2 linked regions of the Caballeronia sp. TF1N1 genome follow. The protein of the gene in region 1 interacts with the protein of each later gene in a pairwise test. Links are inferred from orthologs where the notes say so. Each region holds a gene or a part of one and is shown on either strand. Other genes may lie near its edges. The genes, in order: grxD and LDZ28_RS06725.

The links.
Region 2: the proteins of grxD (region 1) and LDZ28_RS06725 interact in binary tests that used the Escherichia coli proteins (3 or more experiments, as listed by UniProt). The link is inferred for Caballeronia sp. TF1N1 from one-to-one orthologs.

Annotation. Positions count from the first base shown.
Region 1 is NZ_CP084626.1:2,564,481-2,574,330, reverse strand. What follows is about bases 6,289-9,178. They hold grxD (Grx4 family monothiol glutaredoxin), read right to left. Parts: upstream 7,945-9,178; coding sequence 7,633-7,944; downstream 6,289-7,632. Other genes in these bases: prfA (peptide chain release factor 1), read right to left, coding at 8,875-9,178; prmC (peptide chain release factor N(5)-glutamine methyltransferase), read right to left, coding at 8,042-8,878; LDZ28_RS11935 (UbiX family flavin prenyltransferase), read right to left, coding at 7,023-7,619; LDZ28_RS11940 (class III extradiol ring-cleavage dioxygenase), read right to left, coding at 6,289-6,913. In the rest of the region: LDZ28_RS11965 (nitroreductase family protein), read left to right, coding at 93-689; LDZ28_RS11960 (MFS transporter), read right to left, coding at 739-2,226; LDZ28_RS11955 (Hsp70 family protein), read left to right, coding at 2,424-3,698; LDZ28_RS11950 (cold-shock protein), read right to left, coding at 3,763-3,966; LDZ28_RS11945 (APC family permease), read left to right, coding at 4,443-6,035; more of LDZ28_RS11940, read right to left, coding at 6,128-6,288; more of prfA, read right to left, coding at 9,179-9,850. UniProt on the Escherichia coli protein: Monothiol glutaredoxin involved in the biogenesis of iron-sulfur clusters.
Region 2 is NZ_CP084626.1:1,448,460-1,458,331, reverse strand. The notes cover bases 3,713-6,624. They hold LDZ28_RS06725 (BolA family transcriptional regulator), read right to left. Parts: upstream 5,370-6,624; coding sequence 5,055-5,369; downstream 3,713-5,054. Other genes in these bases: LDZ28_RS06710 (YdiU family protein), read right to left, coding at 6,531-6,624; msrB (peptide-methionine (R)-S-oxide reductase MsrB), read right to left, coding at 6,037-6,468; LDZ28_RS06720 (septation protein A), read right to left, coding at 5,366-5,902; LDZ28_RS06730 (peptidylprolyl isomerase), read right to left, coding at 4,134-4,916; purL (phosphoribosylformylglycinamidine synthase), read left to right, coding at 3,713-3,992. Outside these bases: more of purL, read left to right, coding at 1-3,712; more of LDZ28_RS06710, read right to left, coding at 6,625-8,141; LDZ28_RS06705 (3-(methylthio)propionyl-CoA ligase), read left to right, coding at 8,292-9,872. UniProt on the Escherichia coli protein: Transcriptional regulator that plays an important role in general stress response. Has many effects on cell morphology, cell growth and cell division. Acts by regulating the transcription of many genes, including dacA (PBP-5), dacC (PBP-6), ampC and mreB.

The sequences.
Region 1 (9,850 bases):
ATTGAAGTGGTAGCGTTGTGCGGTCGCCTGCTGCAAAGCCCTTACCGTGATGGGCAGGCCTCGCTTCTTCCAATCGCTGAAGGATTCCAATGATGACCGCCAAACCCGCCGCAACCGAAGTCGATATCCACGAACTACTCGCGGGCCGCTGGAGCCCGCGCGCGTTCTCCGACGCGCCGCTGAGCCGCGAGCATCTGCATAGCCTGCTCGAAGCGGCGCGCTGGGCGCCTTCATCGAGCAATTTGCAGCCTTGGCGTTTCATCGCGTTCGATCGGCATCGCGACGAAGCCGCGTTCCAGCGCGCGTTCGAAACGCTCGCGCCGTCCAATCGGACATGGAATGTTCGCGTGCCCGTGCTGGTCTGCGTGACTGCGTCGACGCTCACGCCGAAGGGCGATGTCAGCCGCACCGCGCTCTACGACACCGGCGCGGCCGCGATGGCGCTCGTGCTCCAGGCGCACGCGCTCGGGCTCGCGACGCATCAGATGGGCGGCTTCGATCGCGACGCGTTCCGCGCGGCGTTCGAGATTCCGCCGGAGGTGGAGATCATCGCGATGATCGCAGTCGGTCATCACGGCGACGCGAATCTTCTCGACGACGCGCTTCGCGAACGCGAGGCCGCGCCGCGAGCACGCAAGGCGCTGGGCGAGACCTCGTTCGAAGGCGCGTGGGGAAAGAGTTTCGAGTGAAGCCAGGCTTACGCGGCGCGGGTGCGCTTGACTGCGGATGTGTACGACATCACCCCTCATCCGCCGATGACAGCGGCCGCGCAACATCTTCCAGAGACTTGCGCTCCGCCGCCACGCCCCAGATGCCGGCCACGACGGCGGCCGCGATCATCAGCGCCGAGCCGATCAGATAGCCGACGAACACCGCGCCGCGCTGATGCGTATCGATGAGTTGCCCGAACAGCGCCGGCCCGATGATCCCGCCGAGCGCCGTACCGAACGCATAAAACACGGCGATGGCAAGCGCGCGAATCTCCAGCGGAAACGTCTCGCTGACCGTCAGATAGGCCGAACTCGCCGCCGCCGACGCGAAGAAGAAAATTACCATCCACGCTATGGTCTGCGTGGTCACGGAAAGCATTCCGTGCATGAACATCCATCCGCTGATCGTGAGCAGCACGCCCGAGATCGCGTAAGTGAAGGCGATCATCCGGCGTCGGCCGAGCACGTCGAATAGCTTGCCGAGCAGAACGGGGCCGAGGAAATTGCCCGCTGCGAACGGCAGCACGTACCAGCCGATGTGATCGCCTGGCACGTGATAGAAGTCCGTCAGCACGAGCGCGTAAGTGAAAAAGATTGCGTTGTAGAAGAACGCCTGCGCGGTCATTAACATGAGGCCGACCAGCGAGCGGCTCCGATGCACATGAAACAGCGTGTGCGCGACTTCCGAAAGTGGCGTGTGCTCGCGCATCTTTAGGCGCAGCGGCTTGATCGGCGTGTTCGGTATTTCGACGCCGTGCTTGCGAAAATGCGCTTCGATGTCCTCGACAATCTGCTTCGCTTCATCGACGCGGTTATGCGTGATGAGCCAGCGCGGACTTTCCGGCACCCACATCCGCATGAAGAGAATGGTGAGACCGAGCGCTGCGCCGATCAAGAAGCACCCGCGCCAGCCCCAATCGGGCGGCATCAGGCCCGGATCGAGCAAAACGAGCGAACCGGCCGCGCCAATGCCCGCGCCGATCCAGAACGTGCCGTTGATGGCGAGATCGGTCCAGCCGCGCAAACGCGCGGGCGTGAATTCCTGGATCGTGGAATTGATGGCCGTGTATTCACCGCCGATGCCCGCGCCCGTCAGAAAGCGGAACAGCACGAAACTTGCGAGATCCCATGAGAACGCGGTTGCGGCGGTCGCGGCCACGTAGAGAAAGAGCGTGATGAAGAAGAGCTTGCGTCGTCCGAGCCGGTCGGTGAGCCAGCCGAAGCCAAGCGCGCCGACCACCGCGCCCGCAATGTACGCGCTGCCGGCGATGCCGACATCCGTGTTGTTGAAGTGCAGCGCCGGGCTCGACTTCAATGCGCTCGCCACCGCGCCCGCGAGCGTGACTTCGAGCCCGTCGAGCAGCCACGTGATGCCGAGCGCGAATACGATCAACGTATGAAACCGGCCCCAGGGCAGACGGTCGAGCCGTCCCGGCAAATCGGTTTCTATGATGTCGGATCGATCGCTGGCGCTCGCAGTCGAACGATTTTCCTGCGGTAAGGTAGTGTCGTTCATTGGCTCGTGCCCGCCGCATCCGCGCGCGCAACAGTGAATAAATTGCCGCTTTGGCGAGCAAGTTGCATTCCGCGTCGGTTGAAGCGTCGTGGCGGTTCCAGACGGGTTCGAATGCGGTTGATGCATGCCGCCGAACATGCTACAAACCCTGTCCACTTTTGAATGCGGCGTTGCCTCGTAACGCTGCCTCGATGTCCATGACCTACTGTGCGATCGATTTTGGCACGTCGAATTCCGCCGTCGCCGTGCCTGCCGCGATTCAGGCGCAGACGCAGGGTGGCCATTCGATCCGGCTGGCTCCCGTCGAGGGCGAGGCAACCACGCTTCCGACGGCCGTCTTCTTCAACACGGACGAAAACAGCCAGTCCTATGGCCGCGCCGCGCTCGAATCGTATATAGACGGCTTCGACGGCCGCCTCATGCGTTCGATGAAAAGCATTCTCGGCTCGCCGCTCGCCGACACTAGCACCGATCTCGGCGACGGCTCCGCCATCAAGTACACGGACGTCATCACGCTTTTTCTGCAACATCTGAAACAGAAAGCGCAGGCGGTCTCGCCAAGTCCGCTCGATCGCGCGGTTCTCGGCCGTCCGGTCTTTTTCGTCGATGACGATCCGCGCGCCGACCGCCTTGCGCAGTCGCAACTCGAAGCGTGCGCGCACGCCATCGGCTTGCGCGAGATTCACTTTCAATACGAACCGATCGCCGCCGCATTCGATTACGAAGCGCGCCTGACGCAGGAAGGGCTCGTGCTGGTCGCGGATATCGGCGGCGGTACGTCCGACTTCTCGCTCGTTCGCGTGGGGCCCGAGCGCGCTCGCCAGCTAGACCGAAAAAGCGATGTCCTCGCGCATCACGGTGTGCACGTGGCCGGCACAGATTTCGACCGGCGCGTCGAGCTGACGACCGTTTTGCGCGAACTCGGTTATCAGACGCTCGATCCGCAAGGGCGCGAAGTGCCGAACCGCGTGTATTTCGATCTGGCGACGTGGCATCTGATCAATACCGTCTACACGCCCAAGCGCGTGAGCGAATTGCAACTGATGCGCCACCTTTACACCGAACCGCGTCTGCATGACCGGCTGATGCGCGTCGTCGATCGCAGGCTCGGTCATGCGCTGACTGCGCACGCTGAGGAAGCGAAGATCGACGTGGCGGCGGGCGGCGTAACCGAGATCGACATGGAAGAGGTGGAGGAAGCGCTGCGCGTCGCATTCGACGAAGCCCAGCTGATCGAAGCAGGAGCGGACGAGACGCGGCGTATCGTCGAAGCGGCGCTGGAAACGGTGAAACGCGCGGGCGTGGCGAACGCGGATGTCGGCGCCGTGTACTTCACGGGCGGCACCACCGGTTTGCGCTTTCTGTCCGATGCGCTCGCGGCGGCTTTTCCCGGCGCACGAGCCGTATTCGGCGATCGACTTGCCAGCGTGGCGACGGGTCTCGGTATTTACGCGCAACGCGTCTTTACCTGATCGCGCTCGTTCCAGATGCAAAAAACCCCGCCGAGGCGGGGTTTTTTTTAAGCCGGATAAAAACTTACGCCGGCTTGATGTTCGCTGCTTGCTTGCCCTTGGGGCCAGTCTTCACTTCGTAGGTAACCTTTTGGTTTTCTTGAAGTGTCTTGAAACCCTCAATGCGGATTTCCGAGAAGTGTGCGAACAGATCTTCGCCGCCGCCATCCGGGGTGATGAAGCCAAAGCCCTTTGCGTCATTAAACCACTTGACGGTACCGGTTTCCATGTTACTTATTCCAAAAAATTGATGAATGAGGCCGAAGCCAAGGGTGCATGAAGATCAAGGAAGGGGCAATGGGACCAACCGGAGTACCGCGATGGCGAACTACGAAAGAACCACAAGTCACTCGCCACTTGAAATCCTGCAAGAAGGTTTATACGGCTAATCGTTTTCGCGGTCAAATAATATCCGACTGCCGCGCAGGGACTTTTTGAGATATCGCAACGTATCTTACGAATCTTTCATAATTTCACTGCCAACTGTCTATCACCGCCGTGTGGTAGCTTTCATCGCGCAAAAACTGATGAAAGCTGACAATCCTTCGCTGCATTCGAAAGGTGCAACCGTTACACTACGCGCCAACCTGCCAAGGTTGCACCAAAATCGCCCTATCACCGGACCGTAGGCCGGCATCGCGCGCGGCGGATGTGCATTCGTGCGCCTGACCTCCAAGCGCAAGGCGAGAGACACTGGAGAACAATGTGAAGAGTTCGATACAACGAAATATCGGGCCGATAGCACTCATGCTTACCGGCCTCGGTTCCATCATCGGTTCAGGCTGGTTGTTCGGCGCGTGGAAAGCGGCCAAGATCGCCGGTCCCGCAGCCATGGTCGCGTGGGTGATCGGCGCGGTCGTCATCATGGCGATCGCTCTTACTTACGCGGAGTTGGGCGCGACGTTTCCCGAATCCGGCGGCATGGTGCGTTACGCGCGCTATTCGCATGGCGCGCTCGTCGGTTTCATCAGCGCGTGGGCGAACTGGATTGCCATCGTCTCGGTCATTCCGATCGAGGCCGAGGCATCCATTCAATATATGAGCACGTGGCCCTATGAATGGGCGCATGCGCTCTTCGTGAATGAAACGCTCACGACTTCAGGGCTGATCCTCTCGGCGCTGCTCGTGGTCGTGTACTTCATGCTCAACTACTGGGGCGTGAAGGTGTTCGCGCGCGCCAACTCGACAATCACTGTCTTCAAGTTCCTGATTCCCGGCCTGACCATCGCGGGCCTCATCTATACAGGGTTCCATTCCGAGAACTTCGGCACGGTGTCGAGCTTCGCGCCCTATGGCTGGCCGGCCGTGCTGACGGCGGTGGCGACGAGCGGCATCGTGTTCAGCTTCAACGGCTTTCAGAGCCCGGTCAATCTCGCGGGCGAGGCGCGCAATCCGTCGCGGAGCATCCCGTTCGCCGTGATCGGCTCGATTCTGATCGCGCTCGTGATCTACGTATTGCTGCAAGTGGCCTACATCGGCGCGGTCAATCCCGCCGATGTCGCGAAGGGCTGGTCGCATTTCAACTTCGCGTCGCCGTTCGCGGAACTGGCGCTGGCGCTGAATTTGAACTGGCTCGCCGTGCTTCTTTATGTCGATGCTTTCGTGAGCCCGAGCGGCACCGGCACCACCTACATGGCGACGACCACGCGCATGATTTACGCGATGGAGCGCAACAACACGATGCCGAAGATATTCGGCAACGTGCATCCGTTCTACGGCGTGCCGCGTCCCGCGATGTGGTTCAACCTGTTCGTCGCGTTCGTGTTCCTGTTCTTCTTCCGTGGTTGGGGCACGCTGGCGGCGGTGATTTCGGTGGCGACGGTCATTTCCTATCTCACCGGGCCTGTGAGCCTGATGGCGCTGCGCCGCGCCGCGCCGGATCTGGAACGGCCGGTCCGCTTGCCCTTAATGGGCTTGGTCGCGCCGTTCGCGTTCGTCTGCGCGTCGCTCGTCCTGTACTGGGCAAAGTGGCCGCTGACCGGCGAAATCATCCTGTTGATGGTCGTCGCGCTGCCCGTGTACTTCTACTTCCAGGGCAAGACCGGCTTCGCGGGATGGGGCCGCGATTTGAAGGCCGCGTGGTGGCTGGTGGCGTATCTGCCGACAATGGCCGTCATGTCGCTCATCGGCAGCAAGGAATTCGGCGGAAGTGGCGTGTTGCCGTATGGCTGGGACATGGCGCTCGTCGCCGTGCTCGCGCTCGTGTTTTACTTCTGGGGCGTGCATACCGGTTATAGGACGGACTATCTGGATGAACGCGAAGCGCACGAAGACATTCAGCACGGAGTCGGCGCGTAAGCAGATCGTCGACGAGAAGCGGTAAAACGAAGCCCCGCCTGAGCAATCAGGCGGGGCTTCGCTCTTTCCTGCGCGGCTCGTACGTTCAGGCCTCAGGCGTCCGCGAACACGTAGTTCGTCATGGCGAGCGCGCGCTGGAAAGTGCCGAGCGACTGTATGCGCAACTGATAGTCATCCGCCGCAGCGCCTAGTGCGCCGAATACTGGCAGCAGATGCTCGTCGGTCGGATGCATCAGCGCGGCGTGCGGCGCGCGGGCGCGATAGTCGAGCAGCGCGTCGATGTCGCGATCGGCAAGACGCGCCTCGAACCAATGCGTGAACTCATCGACGCGCGGATCGGCATCTTCAGGACGCGCGCCGAAATCCGCCATGCGCAGGTTATGCGTGATCTGCCCGGAACCGACGATCATCACGCCGTCGCGCCGCAAATCGCGCAGCGCCCGGCCGATACCGAAGTGATGCGCGGCATCGAGGCGCGGTTGAATGGAAAGTTGCGCGACTGGGATGTCGGCGTTGGGAAACATGAGCAGAAGCGGCACCCACGCGCCGTGATCGAGGCCGTGCTCCATCGTGCTCGCAGCAATGCCGTGCTCGCCGAGCAGCGCGGCGGCGTTGCGGGCGAGATCGGGCGCGCCGGGCGCGGGATAGCGCAGTTCATAGAGCGCGCGCGGAAAACCGTGGAAATCGTGGATGGTTTCCGGCCGCTCGGCGATGCTCGCAACGGGTTGCGTCGTGCCCCAGTGAGCCGAAAGCATGAGGATGGCGCGCGGGCGCGGCAGCGTTTCAGCGAGCGAGGCGAATTCGCCGGAAGGCATCGACGGGTCGATAGGCAGCGTCGGCGCGCCGTGGGAAACGAAAACGGAGGGAAGGGAAGTCATGGCGTCGCGTATTGAGTTGGATGCCACCAATGTACGGCCGGGACCAGTGGAAATAAACGGCCGCTGAAGCAATGAATTGTGTCGTCGGCGTTTGCAATCAAATCGACGCTCAGTCCGCTTCGCCGCGCATTCCTTCCCATGCAGCGGCGGCCGGCGATGCGATCTGGAACAGATCGATCACCCGCGCGACGGTGTGATCCACCATCTCGTCGATGCTCGCCGGCTTCTGATAAAACGCCGGCAGCGGCGGAAAAATCACGCCGCCCATTTCCGTCACCGTGGTCATATTGCGCAGATGCGCGAGGTTGAGCGGCGTTTCGCGCACCAGCAGCACCAGACGGCGACGCTCCTTGAGCACGACATCCGCCGCGCGCGTGATGAGATTGTCGGAGAGTCCGTGCGCGATGCTTGCCAGCGTTCGCATGGAGCACGGCGCGACGATCATGCCTTCCGTGGAAAACGAGCCGGACGCGATGCTCGCGCCGACATCGCGCACGTTATGAACAACGTCCGCGAGCGCGTGAACCGTGGATTTATCGAGTTCCAGCTCGTGCTGGATATTGAGCCAGCCGGCGCTGGAAACGAGCAGATGCGTTTCCACGCCGGGAACACGGCGCAACGTTTCAAGCAGACGCACGCCGTAAATTGCGCCCGTGGCGCCCGTGATGGCGACGATGAGCCGTCGTCGGGCGGCAGGCGCGTTCACTTCGAAGATAACTTCAGGCAGCGGCGAAGAGCTGTTGCAGTTCGCCGGATTCGTACATCTCCATCATGATGTCCGAGCCGCCGATGAACTCGCCCTTCACGTAAAGCTGCGGAATGGTCGGCCAGTTCGAGAATTGCTTGATGCCCTGACGAATTTCGTTGTCTTCGAGCACGTTCACGGTTGTGATCTGATCGACGCCACACGCCTTCAGCACCTGAATGGCGCGGCCGGAGAAACCGCACATCGGGAACTGCGCCGTGCCCTTCATGAAGAGGACGACCGCGTTTTGATCGACGAGTTGCTTGATGCGTTCTTGCGTTTCCATGATGTTCCTGCGCTTTGATGTCGGTGGGGACTAAGTGTTGAAATGATAGCGGATTTCGCTATTCCGGGCTGACCGCTGCCTGGCTCGCCCGCCGCGCTCAGGCATTGAAAACGCCGCCGCTGATTCGCTCGATTCCCGCCAGATCGCACAGCGAATGCACATCGGTGAAACCGCGCGCCGTGAGCAGTCGGCGCACGGCGTCGGACTGATCGTAGCCGTGTTCGAGCCACAGCACGCCACGGCGCGCAAGCAGAAACGGCGCTCGCTCGATAATGGTCCGGATGCAGGACAAACCGTCGGCGTCATCGGTGAGCGCGTCGCGCGGCTCGAAGCGCAGATCGCCTTGCTGCAAATGCGGATCGTCGCTTGCGATATACGGCGGATTGCTCACGATGGCTTCGAAGAGCAGCGAAGGATCGACCTTCGCGGTCCAGTCGCTTTCGACGAACGCGAGCGGCCCGCCCGCGCGCGCCGGATCGAGCAGCCGTTCTGCATTGCGACGCGCGACATCCAGCGCGGCGCCTGAGCGGTCCACGGCCCACACGCGCGCGTCGGGCCGTGCATGCGCGAGCGAAACCGCAATGGCGCCGGTTCCCGTGCCGAGATCGAGCACGCGCGCGTTCGGCGTATTCGCGATGGCGTCGAGCGCCGTTTCCACCAGCAATTCGGTTTCCGGGCGCGGAATCAGCACATCGGGCGTCACGTCGAATTCGAGCCCGAAAAATTCACGCGTTCCGGTCAGCTGCGCGATCGGTTCTCCCGCGACACGGCGCGCGACGAGCGCCTCGAAGCGGCTAACCGCGGTGGCGCCAAGCGCTTCGCGGTCGCGCGTGATGAGCTGCGTGCGTCGCCAGCCGAGCACGTGCATCAGCAAGACGCGCGCTTCGAGCGCCGGCAGCGCACACGCACGCAGCAGATCGACTGCGGTCGTCACTCGGTTTCCCCGAGCGCCGCGAGCAATTCCGCCTGATGCTCGCTCACGAGCGCGCCGATCAGTTCGTCGATATCGCCGTCCATGATGTATTCGAGCTTGTAGAGCGTCAGATTGATGCGGTGATCCGTCATGCGCCCTTGCGGAAAATTGTAGGTGCGAATGCGCTCGGAGCGGTCGCCCGAACCGATCAGACTCTTGCGCGTCGCCGCTTCCTTCGCGTGTTGCTCGTGATACTGCTTGTCCTTGATGCGCGCGGCGAGCACCTTCAGCGCGCGATCCTTGTTCTTGTGCTGCGAGCGGTCGTCTTGACATTCGACGACGATTCCGGTCGGCAAGTGCGTGACGCGCACGGCCGAATCGGTCTTGTTGATGTGCTGCCCGCCCGCGCCCGACGCTCGGAAGGTATCGATACGCAGATCCGCTGGGTTAATCACCACTTCGCTGATTTCATCGGCTTCCGGCATGACCGCGACCGTGCACGCGGACGTATGGATGCGCCCCTGCGTTTCCGTCGCCGGCACTCGTTGCACGCGATGCCCGCCCGACTCGAACTTGAGCCGCGAGAAGGCGCCGTGGCCCGCAATCCGCACGATCACTTCCTTGTAGCCGCCCAAGTCTGACACGCTCTCGGACATGGTTTCGGCGGTCCAGCGGTTGCGCTCCGCATAGCGCAGATACATGCGCAGCAGGTCGCCCGCGAACAGCGCGGATTCGTCGCCGCCCGTGCCCGCGCGAATTTCGATGAAGATATTGCGCTCGTCGTTGGGATCGGTCGGCAGCAGCATGGTCTGCAGATCGCTTTCGATCGTCGCCATGCGTTCGCGCGCTTCGCCGATTTCCTCTTCGGCGAAATCCCGCATCGACGGATCGGACAGCAATTCCTGCGCGGTCGCTTCGTCGTTGAGCGCCTGACGCCAGAGCGCGTACTGCTCGACGACCGGACTGATTTCCGCATGTTCGCGCGTGAGTTTC
Region 2 (9,872 bases), 1.1 Mb from region 1 along the record:
TCCGTCAGACCCGCCTCCTCGAGACGCTCGCGCGCATCGACGCGAACATCGTCGGCGTGCGCGGCCAGTTTCTGCACTTCGTGAATTCGGCCGAACCGCTTTCCGATGAGGACAGCAACCGCATCCACGCGCTGATGCACTACGGTGCGCCGCTCGAAGAAGGCAAGGAACGCGGCCACGCCGAAACGTTTCTGGTCGTGCCGCGCTTCGGCACGGTGTCGCCGTGGGCGAGCAAGGCAACCGACATCGCGCATCATTGCGGCCTCACGCAAGTGCGGCGTATCGAGCGCGGCGTCGAATACACGGTCGTCCTGAAGAGCGGTCTGCTCGGCGGCAGGAAAACCCTGTCGGACGAAGCGCGCGCCGCCGTTGCCGACGCGTTGCACGACCGCATGACCGAAAGCGTCGCGGCCTCGCGCGATCAGGCGCTGCATCTCTTCGACGAACTGCCCGCCAAGCCTTTGCAGACGGTCGATATCATCGGCGCCGGGCGTTCGGCGCTCGAAGCGGCCAACGCGGAACTGGGCCTCGCGCTCGCGGAAGACGAGATCGTCTATCTCGTCGATGCCTTCAAAAACCTCAACCGCAATCCGACCGACGTCGAACTGATGATGTTCGCGCAGGCCAACAGCGAACATTGCCGCCACAAGATTTTCAACGGCGAATGGACCATCGACGGCGAGAAGCAGGATCTGTCGCTCTTCGCCATGATCCGCAACACCGAGAAGCTGAATCACGAAGGCACGATCGTCGCGTACTCGGACAACTCGGCGATCATGGCGGGCGGCGTCGCGGAGCGCTGGTTTCCGCGCGGCGAGAGCGAGCAGTATCAGCGCAAGGTCGAGTTGACGCACACGCTGATGAAGGTCGAAACGCATAACCACCCGACCGCGATCTCGCCGTTCGCGGGCGCGGCAACGGGCTCGGGCGGCGAAATCCGCGACGAAGGCGCGACCGGTCGCGGCGCGCGTCCGAAAGCCGGTCTCGCGGGCTTCACGGTATCGAACCTCGATTTGCCCGATGCGCGTCAAAAGTGGGAAAACGCCCGCGATGCCGCCACGCCGCTCGTCTCGCGCAATCCGTCGGAAACGCATGAGGCGTATGGCCGGCCGGATCGCATTGCGTCGCCGTTGCAGATCATGATCGACGGGCCCATCGGCGCGGCGGCATTCAACAACGAATTCGGCCGTCCGAACCTGGGCGGCTATTTCCGCACCTTCGAGCAGAACGTCGCGGGCCGCGTGCGCGGCTATCACAAGCCGATCATGATCGCGGGCGGCATCGGCAATATCTCGGACCAGCACACGCACAAGAACGATCTGCCGGCGGGCACGCTGCTGATCCAGATCGGCGGACCGGGCATGCGCATCGGCATGGGCGGCGGCGCGGCGAGTTCGATGGCCACGGGCGCGAACACCGCCGAGCTGGACTTCGATTCCGTGCAGCGCGGCAATCCTGAAATTCAACGCCGCGCGCAGGAAGTCATCAACTCGTGCTGGCAACTGGGCGAGCACAACCCCATTCTGTCGATTCACGACGTCGGCGCGGGCGGCATTTCGAATGCGTTCCCCGAACTCGTCGATGGCGCGGGAAAGGGCGCGCGCTTCGAACTGCGCAAGGTACAGCTCGAGGAAAGCGGACTGTCGCCGCGCGAAATTTGGTCGAACGAAGCGCAAGAGCGCTATGTGCTGGCCATCGCGCCCGCCGATCTGCCGGCCTTCGAGGCAATGTGCGAGCGTGAACGCTGCCCGGTGGCAGTGGTTGGCGTGGCGACGGACGAGCGCGACCTCGAACTCATCGACGATGAAAACGAAGGTCAGGAACCCGTCGACATGCCGATGGATGTGCTGCTCGGCAAGCCGCCGAAAATGCATCGCGACGTTGCGCGCGAACATCCGAGCTTCACGCCGGTCGATGTCACCGGCCTGCAGCTTTCGGAAGTCGCCGTCGATGTGCTCAAGCACCCGACCGTCGCGAGCAAGTCGTTTCTCATCACCATCGGCGACCGTTCGGTGGGCGGCACGACGGCGCGCGACCAGTTCGTGGGCCCGTGGCAAGTGCCGGTGGCCGATTGCGCCATCACGACCATGGACTACGCGGGCTATCGCGGCGAAGCCATGACGATGGCCGAGCGCACGCCACTCGCCGTCATCGACGCACCCGCATCCGGCCGCATGGCAGTGGGCGAAGCAGTGACGAATATCGCTGCCGCGCCGATCGAATCGTTGAGCAAGCTCAAGCTCTCCGCCAACTGGATGGCCGCGTGCGGCAGCGCGGGCGAAGACGCGGCGCTCTACGACACGGTGAAGGCCATCGGCATGGAACTGTGCCCGGCGCTCGGCATCAGCATTCCGGTCGGCAAGGATTCGCTGTCGATGCGCACCAAGTGGCAGGACGCACGCGGCGGCTCACGGGAAGTGGTGTCGCCGGTGTCGCTCATCATCTCGGCGTTCGCGCCGGTCGAGGACGTGCGCCGTCAACTCACGCCGCAACTCGTCGCGGAGTCCGATACGGTGCTGATCGCCATCGATCTGGGGCGCGGGCGCAATCGCATGGGCGGCAGCATCCTCGCGCAAGTGACGCAGCAAGTGGGCGATGCCGTGCCCGACGTCGACGATCCCGAAGACCTCAAGCGCTTCTTCGCGTCCATTCAGGCGCTCAACGCCGACGGCAAGCTGCTTGCCTATCACGACCGCTCGGACGGCGGCCTGTGGGCGACGGTCTGCGAGATGGCGTTCGCGGGGCACGTGGGCGTGTCGCTCAACGTCGACATGCTGACACTCGATGCCGACCACGAATCCGATTACGGCGACGCGAAAGACTGGACCAAGCAGACGAGCGGCCGGCGCGACGACCGCACGATCCGCGCGCTGTTCACGGAAGAACTCGGCGCGGTGGTGCAAGTGCGCGCGGCGGATCGCGATGCCGTGCTCGGCGCGTTGCGCGGGCATGGTTTGTCGGCGTGCGCGCATGTCATCGGCAAGCCGAACGAGCGCGACACGGTCGAGATCTATCGCGACGCGAAGAAGATTTTCGATGCGCCGCGTACCGAGTTGCAGCGCGCATGGAGCGAGGTGAGCTGGCGCATCGCGCGTCTGCGCGACAACCCCGCTTGTGCCGACGCCGAATACGACGCATTGCTCGATGCCGGCGATCCCGGCTTGTCGCCCGTGTTGACCTTCGATCCGGCGGAAGACGTCGCCGCGCCGTTCATCGCGACGAACACGCGTCCGCGCGTGGCGATCTTGCGCGAGCAGGGCGTGAACTCGCATCTCGAAACCGCGTATGCATTCGACCGCGCGGGCTTCGATGCACATGACGTACATATGAGCGATCTGCTCGAAGGCCGCGCGACACTCGCCGACTTCGCGGGCGCGGTGGCGTGCGGCGGCTTCTCGTATGGCGACGTGCTGGGTGCGGGCGAAGGCTGGGCCAAGACCATTCGCTTCAACCCGCGTCTTTCCGATATGTTCGCCGCCTTCTTTAGCCGCGCCGATACCTTCGCGCTCGGCATCTGCAACGGCTGCCAGATGATGTCGAACCTGGCGTCGATCATCCCCGGCGCCGAGGCGTGGCCCAAGTTCACGCGCAACAAGTCCGAGCAGTTCGAAGCGCGCTTCTCGCTCGTGGAAGTGGAGAGTTCGCCGTCGATCTTCTTTAGCGGCATGGAAGGCTCGCGCATTCCGGTTGCGGTCGCGCACGGTGAAGGTTTCGCCGATTTCTCGCAACAGGGCGATGCCGCGAAGGCACTCGTCGCCATGCGTTTCGTCGATCATCACGGCCGCGCGACGGAGCAGTATCCGTTCAACCCGAACGGCTCGCCGCAAGGCATCACGTCGGTCACGACGCCCGACGGCCGCTTCACCGTTTTGATGCCGCATATGGAGCGCGTGCATCGCAATGTGCAAATGAGCTGGACACCGGATGACTGGACCACTGACGGCAGTCCGTGGCTGCGCGTGTTTCAGAACGCGCGGCGGTTCATGGGGTGAGGTTCGGTTGTATCGGTGGGATGAGAGCACCCCGAAGTGGTTTTTCGGGGTGTTTTTTTGCCGATTGCAGACACGCACCGAAAACGACAAAGCCGCCCGAAGGCGGCTTTGTCCGACAGCGACGAAGGGCGATCAGCGTGCTTATTTCACCACTGCCTTCTTCCGCAACCCTTCCTCGAACGCCTGCAGCTTCTCCTGCTGAATCTGCTGCGCGATCTGCGCTTTCACTTGTTCCAGCGGCGGCGGGGCGACGTCGCGGGTATCGTCCAGACGGATGATGTGCCAGCCGAATTGCGTCTTCACCGGCTGCGGCGTTACTTCACCCTTCTTGAGCTTCTCGGCGGCGGCGCCGAATTCCGGCACGTAGGCTTGCGGCGCGGACCAGTCCAGATCGCCGCCGTTCTTGCCCGATCCCGGGTCCTTCGAGTATTGCTTCGCCAGATCCTCGAAGCTCGCGCCGCCCTTGATCTTCGCGATCAAGTCCTTCGCCTGCGCTTCGCTTTCTACCAGGATGTGATGCAGATGCAGTTCCTTGCCGCCGCCCGTCTGCTTCACGAGTTGCTCGTAGCGCGCCTGGATCTCGGCGTCGGTCGGCGTGTTCTTCTTGACGAAGTCTTCGATCATCGCGCGCAGCACGACCGTCTGTTGCGCGACCGCGATCTGCGCCTTCACGTCGGGACGCATGGGCAGGCCTTCGCGCGATGCTTCCTGCATCAGGATTTCGCGGTTGATGAGTTCCTCGCGCACCGCCTGTTGCAATTGCGGCGAATCCTGCTGACCCTGCTGGACGAGTTGCTTCACGAGCGCATCGGCGCGCGACGTGGGAATCGGCGTGCCATTGACGACGGCGATGTTCTGCGCAAACGCGGGAGCCGCGGCGAACGCAGCCAGCAAGACCCAGACGCGGGTTTTTTTCAAAGTCATCGGAGGTTCCTAACTGAGCAACGAGCGACCTCGAAAGGCGCTTGATTGAGAGGTTGATCTGGAAGAAGCTGAGTGAATCGACACGCAGGAGAGGCGAGGCAAAAGCGCGGCAATCAGGCGCCAAAGCCCGCGCGGAGTCTATTCGAATTGTTCTGCGAACTCTTGCGGCGTATAAGCCCGGATGGCCAGTGCGTGCACGCCATGCTGCATTTCCGCGGCCAGCGCATCATACACCAGTCGATGCCGCGCCACTCGCGCGCGGCCCGCGAAGCATTCGGCGATGACCGTGACCGTGTAATGACTGCCCGAAGCCGCGCCGGCATGCCCGGCATGCGCCGCGCTGTCGTCTTCGATATGCACGGTTTGCGGTTCGAGCGCCGCTTCGAGGCGCGCTTCGAGATGCGCGATCTTGTCGGCCGCGCTCGCGTTCGGAAAATCGAAGGAAGCGTTCATTGACCATCCTCCTTCATGTATTTGGCGAGCCAGAAACTTTGCGCGACGATAAACGCCACGAGACATCCCGTCGCGCCGAAGAGCTTGAAGTTGACCCATTGGTCCGTGGTGAAGTGAAACGCCACCACGAGATTGACGATACCGAGCAGCGCGAAAAACACCGCCCACGCCACGTTCAATTGTCCCCACACACGATGCGGCAGTACGATCTGCTTGCCCATCATCGCTTCGATGAGGTTCTTTTTGAAGCCGAGTTGCGCGACGATCAGCGCCACGGCGAAGAGCCAGTAAAGCGCGGTGGGCTTCCATTTGATGAAGGTATCGTTGTGCAGCACGAGCGTCGCGCCGCCGAACACCACGACCACGCCGAGACTCACCCACAGCATTGGATCGACCTTGCGATGGCGGAAGGCCACCCACGCAATCTGCACGAGCGTCGCCGCGATGGCCACGGCAGTTGCCGTATATATGCCCCAGATCTTGAATGCGACAAAAAACAGGATGATCGGAAACAGATCGAACAGAAATTTCATTGGCGTGGCGATGAGGTGGGCAGCGAGCAGGCTGCGGCGCGCGAAACGAACGCCCGCTCTCGAGAAGCGGGCGTTCCATGCGGCAGAAAATTATGCACGGGCTTATTGATTAGCCCGCCACAACCCGCCCGCGCTTACTTGGATTCGAATTGTAGCGCAGCCGAGTTGATGCAATACCGCAAACCGGTGGGCGCCGGGCCGTCTTCGAAGACGTGGCCGAGGTGCGCGCCGCAGTTCTTGCACTGCACTTCGATGCGCAGCATGCCGTGCGAGCGGTCGGTCTTCTCTTCGATCACTTCGCCGTTGATCGGCTTAAAGTAGCTGGGCCAGCCGCAGCCCGCGTCGAACTTGGTCGCGGATTCGAAAAGCGGCGTGCCGCAACACACGCAGTCATACACGCCGCGCTCGAAGTGGTCCCAGTATTCGCCGGAGAACGGGCGCTCGGTCGCCGCGTGGCGCGTGACCTGATACTGCATGTCGTTGAGTTCGCTGCGATACGCCGCATCGTCCTTTTGCAGCGGATACGCCGTGGCGCCAGTGTTGTCGGTGGTGTCGTCTCTGCTCATATCATTCCTTTTATCGGCCGAAAGTCGGAAAAACGGATCAGGCCAGCTATTTTGGGGCGATCCTAAGAAGAACAACTCACTTCCAGATCGCTCGCCCAGTCGGGCGGCAGGCCGGCGTAGGCTTCGTATTCGGGTTGTTCGTCGTAGGGACGGCGCAGCACGTCGAGAAGCCGCGCCACTTCGGTGTAGTCCTTTTCGCTCGCCTGGCGAATCGCCTGTTCGGCCAGGTGATTACGCAGCACGTACTTCGGATTCACGCGATTCATCGCGGCTCTGCGATCCATATCGTCGCGCGTTTCGTGCGCGAGACGTTCCCGATACTGCACCGCCCACGCGTCGAAAGCGGCGCGGTCGAGAAAGAGGTCGCGCACGGGCGAATCGTTCGAGGTATCGGATTTCGCGAGCTTCGACAAGTTCCGGAACGTGAGCGTGAAGTCCGCGCGGTTCGCGTGCATGATTTCGAGGAGACCGTTGGCGAGTTTGTCATCGCCTTCGCGCGCGATTTCGAGGCCGAGCTTGGCGCGCATCTTCGCTTCGAACACAGGGCCGAAGCGCGCCTTGTAGCGTTCGAGAACCTTCTGCGCTTCCTCGACCACGCGTTGCGCACGGCCTTCTTCCGGCAGGTTCGCGCCGACGAGCGGAACCAGCGCCTGCGCTAGACAAAACAGGTTCCAATAGCCGACCTGCGGCTGACGGCTGTACGAATAGCGCCCTTGCGTGTCCGTGTGGTTGCAAATGTGATGCGCGTTGAAGCCATCCATGAAACCGAACGGGCCGTAGTCGATCGTGAGACCGAGAATGGACATGTTGTCGGTGTTCATCACGCCGTGACAGAAGCCGACGGCTTGCCACTCCGCCATCAGATCGGCGGTGCTGCGCACGGCTTCGTCGAGGAGCGCGAGGTAGGGATCGTCGGCATCGCGGCAATGCGGATAGAAGCGCTCGATCACGTGATCGGCAAGCGCTTTGAGATCGTCGACGCGGTCGTTCGAATAGAAGTGTTCGAAATGCCCGAAGCGCACGAAGCTCGGCGCGACGCGCGTGACGATCGCCGCTGTTTCCATGCTCTCGCGCCGCACCGGCATATCGGAGCCGACGATGGCGAGCGCGCGCGTCGTGGGAATGCCCAGATGGTGCATGGCTTCGGAGCACAGGAATTCGCGGATCGACGAACGCAACACGGCGCGGCCATCGCCCATGCGGGAATACGGTGTGCGGCCCGCGCCCTTCAGCTGAAGTTCGAAGCGTGTGCCGTCATGGTCCCGATCGGCGTCTGGCTCGATCTCGCCGAGTGTAAGTGCGCGGCCATCGCCCAATTGACCTGCCCACACGCCGAACTGATGCCCCGAATAGACCGCTGCGTAAGGCAGGTCGCCGGCGGGCCATTCGCGCGTGGGATTGCCGGCGAAGTATTCGGCAAAGCGCTTTTGCTCGCTGCCTTCCGCGACATCCGGATCGATGCCGAGCATGTCCGCCGTTTCGCGCGAGATCGCGACGAGATAAGGATCGGGCACCGGCGTGGCGGGAAGGCGCGTCAGAAACGCGGCCCCGAGCGCCGCGAACGAGCCTGGCTGGCCAACCTTGATCGCGGCGGCGATGGCGTCCATGGAATCAGCGCCGGAAGCCTTCTCGCCGGACGCTGCACGCACGGCATTGCTTGGGGAAAACGACATATTGAGCGCCTTTTGGTTAAACGATATTGTAAATCCGCGCCCGCGGGCCTGCAGGGCCGCGCCCGGCCGGGCATCGGGCGGCGCAAAGCGAATGACCGACCCAATGACTCGAGCCCAGACTCGCCAACCGACTCACCGAGGAAATCACCCATGACGTCGCCGCTTTACGGCCAGATGATGGAAATACCGTTGCTCGCGTCGTCCCTGTTGTCCCATGCCTCGCGCCACTTCGGCGATACGGAAATCGTGTCGCGGCGTATCGAAGGCGATATCCATCGCTACACCTACCGCGATTGCGAGAAGCGCGCGAAGCAACTCGCGCAGGCCTTGATCGCGCTCGACGTGCAGCAGGGCGAGCGCATCGGCACGCTCGCCTGGAACGGCTACCGGCATCTGGAGTGCTATTACGGCGTGGCGGGCATGGGCGCCGTGTGCCACACCATCAATCCGCGTCTCTTTCCGGATCAGGTCGCGTTCATCATCGATCATGCCGACGATTCGTACGTCTTGTTCGACATGACCTTCGCGCCGCTCGTCGAGATGATCGCGCCGCAGTGTCCGAACGTGAAAGGCTGGATCGCACTCGGCGATGCCGCCTGCATCGAGCAGCATCTTTCGAACCTGAGCGTGCCGGTGATGAGCTACGAAAGTCTCGTCGGCGAACAGGATGGCGTCTACGAATGGCCGATGCTCGATGAACGTCAGGCATCGTTTCTTTGCTATACGTCGGGAACGACGGGCAATCCGAAGGGCGCGCTGTACTCGCATCGCTCGACGGTGCTGCATGCTTATGGCGCGGCCTTGCCCGATGCGATGGGCGCTTCATCGAGCGATTCCATCCTGCCCGTCGTGCCGATGTTCCACGTCAACGCGTGGGGCATTCCGCATGCGGGGCCGCTCGTCGGCGCGAAGCTGGTGTTTCCCGGCAAGGACCTCGACGGCAAGTCGCTCTATGAGTTGATGGAAGCGGAAGGCGTCACCTATTCGGCGGGCGTGCCGACCGTATGGCTGGCGCTCCTCGCCTACATGAAGCAGAACGATTTGCGCTTTTCGACCTTGAAGCGCACGGTGATCGGCGGCTCGGCGTGTCCGCCCGCCATGCTGAAGACCTTCGAGGAAGACTACGGCGTGCAGGTGATTCATGCGTGGGGCATGACGGAGATGTCGCCGCTCGGCACGCTCGCGCGGCTGAGTTTCCGGCAGAAGCAGCGTTCGGCCGAGGAACAGCGCATCTCGCTCGAAAAGCAGGGGCGCGCGCTCTTTGGCGTCGATATGAAAGTGGTCGGCGACGACGGCCACGAACTGCCTTGGGACGGCCAGTCGTTCGGCGATCTGCACGTGCGCGGACCGTGGGTCATCGACCGCTATTTCCGGCGCGACGAGTCGCCGCTCATCGACGGCTGGTTTCCAACGGGCGATGTCGCGACCATCGACGCCGATGGCTTCATGAACATCACCGATCGCAGCAAGGACGTGATCAAGTCGGGCGGCGAGTGGATCAGTTCGATCGATCTGGAGAACATCGCGGTGTCGCATCCGCAGGTGGCGGAGGCGGCGTGCATTGCGTGCTCGCATCCGAAGTGGACGGAGCGGCCGATGATCGTCGCCGTGCTGCGTCCGGGCGCGACCATCACGCGTGAGGATTTGCTCGCGCATTTCGAGGGCAAGGTCGCGAAGTGGTGGATTCCGGACGATGTCGTGTTCGCCGACGAGTTGCCGCATACGGCGACG